DNA from 2 places in the Actinopolymorpha cephalotaxi genome. Region 1 is predicted to be linked to the other one. Evidence: predicted binding sites of a transcription regulator. Region 1 holds the regulator's gene; the other holds the start of a gene.
What was found. The regulator LexA, encoded in region 1, represses DNA repair genes until DNA is damaged. The targets are predictions, from matches to a motif close to TCGAACANNTGTTCGA.
Positions count from the first base shown of each region.

Region 1 (4,931 bases):
CATCCGTCGTACGCCATCCTCAAGGGACGTCACAACTACGCCTGCCTGCACCGCGTCCGCGACGGTGTGCCCGACGAGCAGGGCGCACTGCTGGAACGCGTGCCGAGCGGTCCGCTCGGCCGGCAGGTGCTGGAGCTTCGGTCGTGGGCGGCGAAGCAGGCGCAGACCGGCGGCGACGGGGACCGGGACGCCGCGCCCACCCACCAGGACCGCGCCTGGGCACAGGTCGCGGTGTCCTCCCGGGAGTGCCTGGGCGCGCAGCGGTGCCCGTACGGCGCCGAGTGCTTCGCCGAGCGCGCCCGTGAGCGCGCTCACGGGGCCGACGTCATCGTCACCAACCACGCGCTCCTCGCGATCGACGCGCTGGAGAACATCTCGGTGCTGCCGGACTACGACGTGGTGATCATCGACGAGGCGCACGAACTCGCGGCCCGGGTGACCGGGACCGCCTCGGCCGAGCTCTCCCCGGGCATGATCGAACGCGCTGCCCGGCGGGCGACGCCGTTCTGTGAGGGCGGTGAGGCCGATCCGCTGGAGGACGCGGGGGAGGCGCTGCGCTCGGCGCTGGCGTCCGCCCCGCTGGGCAGGGTGGAGACCCCCAGCTCCGAGCTCACCGCCGCGGTCGCGCTGGTCCGTGACTCCGCGCGCGCGGCCTGGTCGGCCTTTCCCAGCGAGAAGAAGGACTCCGACGCCGAGTCGGGTCGCCGGCAGGCGCGTTCCTACGTCGAGCAGATCCGCGACGTCGCCGAGCGCGTCAGCGGGTTGTCGCCGTACGACGTGGTGTGGGTGGCCGAACGTGAGCGGGGTGGTCCGGAGCTACGGGTCGCGCCGCTGTCGGTGGCGGGGCTGCTGCGGGAGAAGTTGCTCTCCGAGCGGACCTGCGTCCTCACCTCGGCGACGCTGAAGCTGGGCGGGGACTTCGACTCCGCCGCCCGGTCGGTGGGTCTGCGTCCGGTCGACCGGATCCCGGACGGTGAGGACGGGGCCGGCCGGAAGGGACGTGGCGGGAGTGAGACGGGCGGGGAGCCGGCGACCGATCGGACCGGCGACCAGGACGGCGGATCGGCGAGCGAGGGCGGCAAGGACATCGTTGAGCCGCTGCCATGGCGGGGTCTGGATGTCGGTTCGCCGTTCGACTACGAGCGGCAGGCGATCCTCTACGTCGCCCGCAGGTTGGCTCCACCCGGCCGGGGCGGGATCTCCCCGCGGGTCCTGGACGAGGTGAGCGAGCTGGTCGAGGCGGCCGGCGGCGCGACGTTGGGGTTGTTCTCGTCCCGCCGGGCGGCGGAGGAGGCGGCCGCGGCGGTGCGGGACCGGCTGGGAGTCGAGGTGCTCTGTCAGGGCGAGGGGCAGCTGAGTGAGCTGCACCGGAGGTTCGCGGCCGAGCCGGACACGTCGTTGTTCGGGACGCTGTCGCTGTGGCAGGGCCTCGATGTGCCGGGTGACGCCTGTCAGCTCGTGATCATCGACAGGATTCCGTTCCCGCGCCCGGACGACCCGCTGACCTCGGCGCGTCAGCGCGCGGTCGACGAGGCGGGAGGAAACGGCTTCATGTCCGTGGCCGCCACTCACGCCGCACTCCTGCTCGCGCAGGGGGTCGGCCGGCTCATCCGCAGGTCGACCGACCGTGGCGTGGTGGCGGTGCTCGACCCGCGGCTGGTCACCGCGCGATACGGCAACTACCTGCGCGCGTCGCTGCCGCCGATGTGGTTCACCGGAGACCGCGACGTCGCGCTCGGTGCGCTGCGCCGACTGCGGTCGGCCCGCGAGGAGTGAGACAGCGGCCGGGCCGGATGGGTGTCGACCTGGTGTCGCCGAGTCACGGCCCGGTCAGGGACGGTGGACGCACACCGCGACAGGTGTCTGCTGCCGGCCCTGGCCGAACGGGTTGTCGCGGAAGAGTTCGGCGAAGAACTCGATCGGCCGGCTGGTGTCGTGTCCCAGGACGTCCCGCCCCAGGTCGTTGGAGTCGATCACCACGGTGCCGCCGAGCGTGCCGGCCGGACCGGACGGGAGCACCTTGCGAAGCGTCGCGGTGATCTCGGCGGCCATCTTGTCGGGGGCCTTCGGCGGCAGCTTCGCGGAGACGTTCGACGGGAACGCGGAGTAGGGCGTGGGCCCGTCGATCGCGTTGACCCGGTGACCGGCGACCCGGTAGAACCAGCCTCGCCGGCCCAGCGCCTTGCCCACGACGCTCGCCCCGGCCGCGACCACGATGCGTGGCAGGCCGGCCTCCTTGATGGCCAGCTGCATGGTCCACGGGCTGCCGAGTCCGATGCCGTGCGGTGTGCGCTGCACCCACTTCGACAGCACCCGGGCCGCCGGGGTCGGGTTGATCTCCCAGGTGAAGTAGGACCGGCCCTGGGAGATCGCCACGATCTTCTCGCTCACCACGACGTACCACGGCTCGTCGAAGGCGCCCTCGAACCTGCTGTCGTCCTCGGCCAGCCGGACCGTCTTGACGACGTAGTCGCTGAGCTTGTCCGCCACCGGGTCACCTCGACCGAACAGAGCGGTCTGGATCGGGACGCGTGCCCATCGCGTCCCGTCCACCTCGATGGTGAGACTCTTCCCGGCATTGGGGTCCAGCGGCTCCTTCGGCGGGGGTCCGGGCCGTCCGGATTCCGCGACACTCGCGTTGACGGGTGCCTGATTGGATCCGGTCGTGGTGCCGGTCTCCGCCGCTGGGTCGGACATGTCGCTCCCGGTGATAACTCCTGTGACGAGCGTCGCAGCCTGCTCAGACCCGACGTAGGACCGCGACGACCTTACCGAGGATGACGGCGTCGTCTCCAGGGATGGGCTCGTACGCGGGATTGTGCGGCACCAGCCACACCTTTCCGTCACGGGGCCGATACGTCTTGACGGTCGCCTCGCCGTCGATCATCGCCGAGACGATCTCGCCCGACTCCGCCTCGGGCTGCTGACGGACGACCACCCAGTCGCCGTCGCAGATGGCCGCCTCCACCATGGAGTCACCCCGGACGCGAAGCAGGAAGAGCTCACCCTCGCCGACGAGCTGGCGCGGCAGCGGCATGATCTCCTCGACCGACTGCTCGGCCAGGATCGGGCCACCGGCCGCGATCCGGCCCACCACGGGCACGAATGCCGGCGCCGGGCGGTCCTCACCGCTGTCGGTCTCGTCGTAGGCCGGCACCCCCGACAGGGACGCCCGCCGGGTGGACGCGGACGGTGCGAGCACCTCGAGCGCCCGGGGCCGGTTGGGGTCGCGGCGGATGAAGCCCTTGCTCTCCAGGACTCTGAGCTGGTGTGCCACCGACGAGGAGGACGTGAGGCCCACCAGCTCACCGATCTCACGCATCGCCGGGGGATATCCGCGGGTCTCCACCGAATCTCGGATGACTTCGAGGATGCGTCGCTGGCGTGGAGTGAGTCCGGTCGCGTCGGGCGGCCCGTCGGGCAGCTCCCGGACGTTCGCCGTAGGGGACTCCGTCGCCGTGTTTTTCCGCTTGGGCATAGCGGCTGTCTCCTTCCACAGATGTCGGGCCGCGACTCTGCCGGCCCTCGGAAGTGAGCCTAGAGCCTGGTCAGAGCACTTTCAAACATCTGTTCGACGCGTGTCGCGATTGATTTACCGGAGTCCCGAAATGCCGGGTAACGGAGCTTCCGGGCGTCTGCGTCGAACGTGTTTTCGAGCGAACTCTGGTGCTTGTCGGTGGGCTGGTGTAGAAATCCATCAGTAAGAAGGTCGAACAGTCGTTCGAGCGCCGAAGCGGAAGTGGTGGCGCGGATGTGTGCAGCGGAAGCCGCCGCCGGCGGCGTGGTGGACGGCGAAGGCGTGACAGAAGTGAATCGGTGTTCGTGGGAGGTCGGACGATGAGCAACAGCGCGTCGGTGGTCTATCTCGAGGACTTCGTGTCCCGTCGGGCCGGCGGTGCTCCGGACCGCGGCCAAAGGCACCTCAGCCCGGTCGCGCCGCCGGTGGGCCCGGGCGACGTCCGGTCCCGCGACGCCCGGCCGCGAGAGTTTCGGCCGCGAGAGCTCCGACCGCGCGGCGTCCGTCCGTTCCTGCGGGTGCCGCACGAGGAGACGGAGGCGGCCGCCCGAGTGGAGGCGCCGTGCACGGCTCGGGGCGGTGCGAGCGAGGTGGCGCCCGGGCGGGTGCGCCCCGCACCGGGGGCTCGTCGACGCCCCCCGCGACCGCGGGGCGTGCGGTCGTGCGTGCTTCCGGCCGCCCGCGGGCGGTCCGACCCGTCGACTCTCCGCCTGACCAGGCGTGGCCGGCTGGTGCTGACCACGCTGACGGCCATGGCGACGCTGGCGCTCGTCGGCGTTCTCGGGCTTCTGGCGCAGGGTGCGTTCGGCGCCGCGGCCCGTGGTGCCGCTGACTCGACGGCCACGACCACGATCACGGTGGAGCCGGGGGAGACGATGTGGGGGATCGCCACCCAGCTCACCCCCGGTGCCGACCCGCGGGCGACGGTGGACGAGATCGCCCGGCTCAACGACGTGTCCCGCGCAGGTGACCTGCGCGTCGGCCAGCGGCTGGTCGTCCCCGTCCAGGCGCGCTGAACCTGCCTGCCCCAACCCCACCGCGCGAACTCTGTGTGCGGCGGGACCCGCATGCGCGCCTGGATCCCCGTGTGCGCCTGTTATGCCGTGTGCGTCGGTATCCCCGCGCGCGTCGGTACGTCCATGCGTCCCGCCGGTACGTACGTCGTGCGCCCTCCGGCGGCCGGCCGCCATGCCTCGCATTCGCGACATCTCCGGGCCGACACGCCGAGCCGGGAGCTTGTATTCGAATCGCGCCGGGAGCCTGACCTGCAAGGACGCCGAGACGTGTGTGCGGCGACACGCGGAGCGCCTTGCATGCCCGGCGGGAGCGACGTAGCGTACCCCTAGATGTGGTAGTTACAGACCTGTAAGTCATCCACAGGTTGTGATTCGCAAGGCACAGGTTCTCCCCAGGT
Region 1 is NZ_JACBZA010000001.1:1,404,908-1,409,838, forward strand. Features, by position in the region: gene FHR37_RS06330 (ATP-dependent DNA helicase) at 1-1,776, shown strand, start outside; gene FHR37_RS06335 (hypothetical protein) at 1,831-2,697, opposite strand; gene lexA (transcriptional repressor LexA) at 2,741-3,478, opposite strand; gene FHR37_RS06345 (LysM peptidoglycan-binding domain-containing protein) at 3,838-4,533, shown strand.

Region 2 (4,931 bases), 2.9 Mb from region 1:
TGCGCCCCGACGCCGGCGTAGATCGTGGTGTCGTCGACGGCGATGCTGCGGACGTACTGTTCGCCCGGCACCGCCGTTCCGTAGTCGCGCTTCGCGCCGGTCGCGGGGTCGTACTCGAAGACCCGGCCGCGCGGGTACGTCCCGCCGTAGACCTTGCCGTCCGGTGAGGTGTCCAGCGCCCAGATGAAGTCGTCCGGCCGGACGTCGGCGACCTTCGTGACCGACGTGCCGGTCGTGTCCACGCGGTAGAGGTCGCCAGGTGCGTACGTGCCGACGTAGAGGTCGGCGCCCACGGCGGTCGTCGCCCACGCGCCCTGCCCGGTTGGCAACGTGTACCGCTGGGTGACCCGCTTCTGTGCCGGGTCGTACGCGCCGACGACGGTCGGGCTGACCCCGCCGGTGTTGACGTAGATGCGGTCGCCGATCGGCTCGGATCCGTTGAGGACGGTGACCTCGGACGCCGGGCCGAGGTCGGTGATCGTCGGCGCGACCTGAGGCGCTGCTGCCGACGCGTGCGCGGGCCTCGCGCCGGCCGGAAGCGCTGCCGCGACCGCGCCGACACCGGCTGCCCCGGCCGCACCGAGCAGTCGTCGCCTGGAGATGCCCTCGGGTGCGCGTTCGGGCGTCGTCATCGGTTGCCCTCCAGTCCGATCCGAACGAGGTGGCGTCCGCGCAGTGCGTACGACGGGAAACCAGTCAAAGTTTTCGGTCCGGACTGTAATTGTGAATCGGCACCCACGACAGCCCTCGGCCGATCCACGTCCACGTTCGGCCGTTTCACTGTCCGGCCGACAGACCGTCAGCTCAGGAAGCCGAACGCCTGCACGAGGTTCGCCTCGGCGATCATCCGCGTGCCCTCGTGGTCGGGGAAGTCGGTGTCGAGCATGAGCAGCGGCTTCGCGACGAGCGACAGGTGCATAGCAAGCCGATAGAGCGCGAGCCGCTGCCTGTCCAGGTCCTCCCGGCGAAGGGCCGCGTAGTGCTTACCGAAGCGGATCCGCAGGAAGGCGTGCTCCCATTCGACGTCGAAGAACATCAGGCCCTCGATGTCGATGAGGACCGGGGCACCGTCGGAGTCGACCAGGACGTGATCCGGTCCCAGCTCACCGTGGATGAGGCCGTACGCGGTACGAGAGCCGACAGCACTCGCCAGCAGCCGCAGGACGTCGGCGAACTCGTCGTGCGCCTTCGCCACGCGCCGGTCACGGGACGCGGCGCCGGCGAGATCGGCGAGCGCGTTGTCGAGGACGACCTGCTCACACGAGGAACCGATCGGTCGATCGCCGGCGTCGACCAAGGCGACCTTGCCGTACGCCGGTCCGAGGTCGGCGTGCATCCGGCCGAGCGCGGCATTCAGCCGGTCCATGACCGCGCTCGCCGCCGCCGGATCGCTTGCCAGCAGGGTTTCCAGGTTCGGCCCCTGGAGATCCTCGACGACCGCGACGTCCGCCGGGAAGTGCGCCCGGCTTCGGTCCGCGAGGTAGACCTGCGGGCTGCGCACCCCCACCGCGTCCAGGTGGGCGCGCGCGGCCTCGAACAACTCGAAGCCGGAGGCGTGCGAGTCCGGGTCCCAGCTGTAGACAATCGCCGTGCTGTCGTCGTCGAACGCGAGGCGGTACACGCCCTTCTTGGTGCCACCGGCCAGGGGTTCGGTGGCGACCAACCGGCGGCCGTGGCCGAACGCCGCGCGGGCGAGCGCTGCCAGGTGTTCGGGGTCGGCGAACCTGCGTTCTGCGGTCACCAGCCGATCCTGGCCGCCGGAAGGACAGTCGCACAAGACAATTCGGGCATACGCGAAACTCACAGGTCAGGCACAGGCGGTTCGAGGACGAGGCCGAGGTTCTTCGGGCCGCGGAAGTCCAGGCGTACGGACTCGCACACGCCACCCAGCCCGCGGTGGTGCCCGGCGACGGCGGCCAGCAGTTCGGCCTGGCCCAACTTGTGGGAGCGATCCCAGAAGTTGCAGCACGGCACCACCAGGACAGGACGGGTGACGGCCGAGTCGACCACCTCCCGCAGCGCCTCGTCCGGATGCAGCCCGACCACGACGTCGTAGAAGTCGGCCATCCCCGCGGAGTACTCCTCCGCCCGGCCGGGCACGCCCTTCAGCGTCCAGCCGCGCGGGTCCACCACCTCGCACTCCATGCCGAACCGCTTGCGCAGCAGCCGCGCCAGCATCCCCTGGCCACCGGCCACGTCCGCGACGTACTTCGCGGTCGGGAACCGCTCACCGACGTACGCGGCGACCACCTCGAAGCGGGCCGGGTCACCGTGGAACCGATGCCGGCTCATCCCCCGCCCCCTTCCATGAACTCGCTGTCACGTGACCGCCATTGAACCGTCGACCGCGACGGCGCGACAATTCCCTGGTGCAGTTCAGCGCGGACGTTCGTGATCGGGTGTGCGGCGAACGCCTGTTCGAAGCATCGGGTAGGGTCGGGGCTGTGACTTCGGCGTTCCAGGGCTCCCTGCTGGACTTCGCCGACGAGCCGGGCCTGGCCGAGCTCGCCGGCGCCGTCCGCCGGGTGCCGCTCAGTTACGGAGCCTGGATCGACCTGCGGCCCGGTTGGGTGCGCGGTTCGGACGAGCTGTTCGAGCGGCTTTCGCAGATCGTCCCGTGGTACGCCGAGAAGCGGCAGATGTACGACCGGGTGGTCGACGTCCCGCGGCTGCTGTGCTTCTACGACGAGGACGTTCCCCTTCCCGACCCGCTGCTCGATCAGGCGAAAGCCGCCCTTGACAGCTACTACGCCGAGGAGCTGGGCGAGCCGTTCCGTACCGCCGGCCTGTGTCTCTACCGCGACGGCAGTGACAGCGTCGCCTGGCACGGTGACCGGATCGGCCGCGGCAGCACCGACGACACCATGGTGGCGATCCTCTCCCTCGGCGCCCCGCGCTCCCTGCTGCTGCGGCCGCGCGACGGCGGGGAGACGATCCGCCATCCGCTCGGCCACGGCGACCTGATCGTGATGGGTGGCTCCTGCCAGCGCACCTGGGAGCACTGCGTACCCAAGAGCAAGGGAGCGGTCGGGCCGCGGATCAGCATCCAGTTCCGCCCACGCGGCGTGCGCTGAGCCCGGACGAGCCGACCCGACCGGTGGGCGAGACGGCGCAGACCATGGCCGGACAGCTCGCCGCCCGACCGTCCGATGCCGTGGTTGGCTGGCGTCCATGCACATCGATCTCAGCGGACGGGTAGCCATCGTCACCGGGGCCGGGCGTGGAATCGGCCGTGAACTCGTGCGCCGGCTGGCCGCCGAAGGGGTCACCACGGTGGCGCTGGACGTCCACCCCGACGACCTGGACTCCCTCGGCGCCGAACTCGACGCCGAGAGCAGCGTGCCCGCGAGCCAGTTCGTCTGCGACGTCACCGACTCGGCCCGCATCCAGGAGGTCGTCGAGGAGACCGTACGCCGGCACGGCCGCATCGACATCCTGGTCAACAACGCCGGCATCGTCGCGGGCGGGCCCGTCGACGTCCTGTCGGAGGAGAGCTGGCGCCGCTGCCAGGACGTCAACCTGACCGGGACGTTCCTGATGTGCAAGGCCGTGGTGCCGGTGATGAAGGAGCAGCGGTCCGGGCGCATCATCAACGTCTCGTCGTTCGCCGCGATCGTGCCCACCGCGGGCGGTTCGGCGTACGCCTCGGCGAAGGCGGCGGTCGCGCACTTCACCCGCGCCCTCGCCGGCGAGCTCGGCCCCTGGAACATCACCGCGAACGCCTACGCCCCGGGCATGGTGCCCACGCAGATGAACCACTTCGCCGAACGCTCACCGGACGAACAGGACCGGCTGCTGGACCTGCTGACGATCCGCCGCTGGGGTACGCCGGACGACATCGCCAACCTGGTCTGCTTCCTCGCCTCCGACCAGGCGGGGTACGTCACCGGCACGCTGATCGACGTCAGCGGCGGCAAGCTCGCCACCCAGATCCCTCGCGCCGCCTACGACCGCGCGGCCCGCGCAACCTGAGGGCCTGAGCTGTCCCCCGGTCAGGCCTTCAGGTGTTCCCGCAGCCACGTCGCCGCCTGCGTCACCGCGGCCCGGGCGGCTCCGGTGTCGCGCAGCGCGTCCAGCATCACGAAGTCGTGGATCACCCCGGCGTACCGCACCGCGGTCGTGGACACCCCCGCCTGGCGCAACCTGACCGCGAACGCCTCGCCCTCGTCGCGGAGCACGTCGGCCTCCGCGGTGATCACCAGCGCCGGCGGCAGGTCGCGAAGGTCGTCCGGGCCGGCGCGCAGCGGGGACACCGTGGCCAGCGCGCGCTCGCCCTCGTCGGTGGTGTACTGGTCCCAGAACCACCGCATCGCGTCCCGGCGCAGGAAGTAGCCCTCGGCGAACTCCTCGTAGGAGGAGGTGCCGAACGCCGCGTCGGTCACGGGGTAGAACTCCACCTGTGCGGCGAACCGCACGTCCCCGCGCTCTTTCGCCAACAGGGTAAGGGCGATCGCCAGGTTTCCACCCACGGAGTCGCCGGCAACCGCGATGTGGGAGGAGTCCAGTCCCTGCAGGGCGCCCTGCGCGCAGACCCACTGCGCCGCCGCGTAGCACTGCTCCAGCGCGACCGGGTAGCGCACTTCCGGTGACCTGTCGTACTCCGGGAACACCACCGCGGCGTGCGCCTGGGTGGCGAGCTCGCGGACCAGCCGGTCGTGGGTGTGCGCGTTGCCGAACACCCAGCCGGCACCGTGCACGTAGACGATCACCGGCAGCAGGCCACGCGCCCGCGGTGGGCGGACGACCCGCACCCGCACGGACCCGGTCGGCCCGCCGGGTGCGGTCACCCACTGCTCGTCCACCTCGGGCGCTTCGACGCCGTCACCGGACTGCACCTCGTCCACCGCTGCCCGGCCATCCTCGGGCGGCAGCTCGTAGAGGTAGGGCGGCGCGTCGGTCGCCTCGGCGAACGCCTGCGCTGCCGGGTCGAG
Region 2 is NZ_JACBZA010000001.1:4,264,217-4,269,147, forward strand. Features, by position in the region: gene FHR37_RS18825 (PQQ-binding-like beta-propeller repeat protein) at 1-632, opposite strand, end outside; gene FHR37_RS18830 (phosphotransferase family protein) at 800-1,741, opposite strand; gene FHR37_RS18835 (hypothetical protein) at 1,801-2,292, opposite strand; gene FHR37_RS18840 (alpha-ketoglutarate-dependent dioxygenase AlkB) at 2,445-3,074, shown strand; gene FHR37_RS18845 (SDR family NAD(P)-dependent oxidoreductase) at 3,172-3,972, shown strand; gene FHR37_RS18850 (alpha/beta hydrolase) at 3,993-4,931, opposite strand, start outside.
Region 2: the regulator LexA is predicted to act here: its motif matches at 2,407-2,422, upstream of FHR37_RS18840 (alpha-ketoglutarate-dependent dioxygenase AlkB).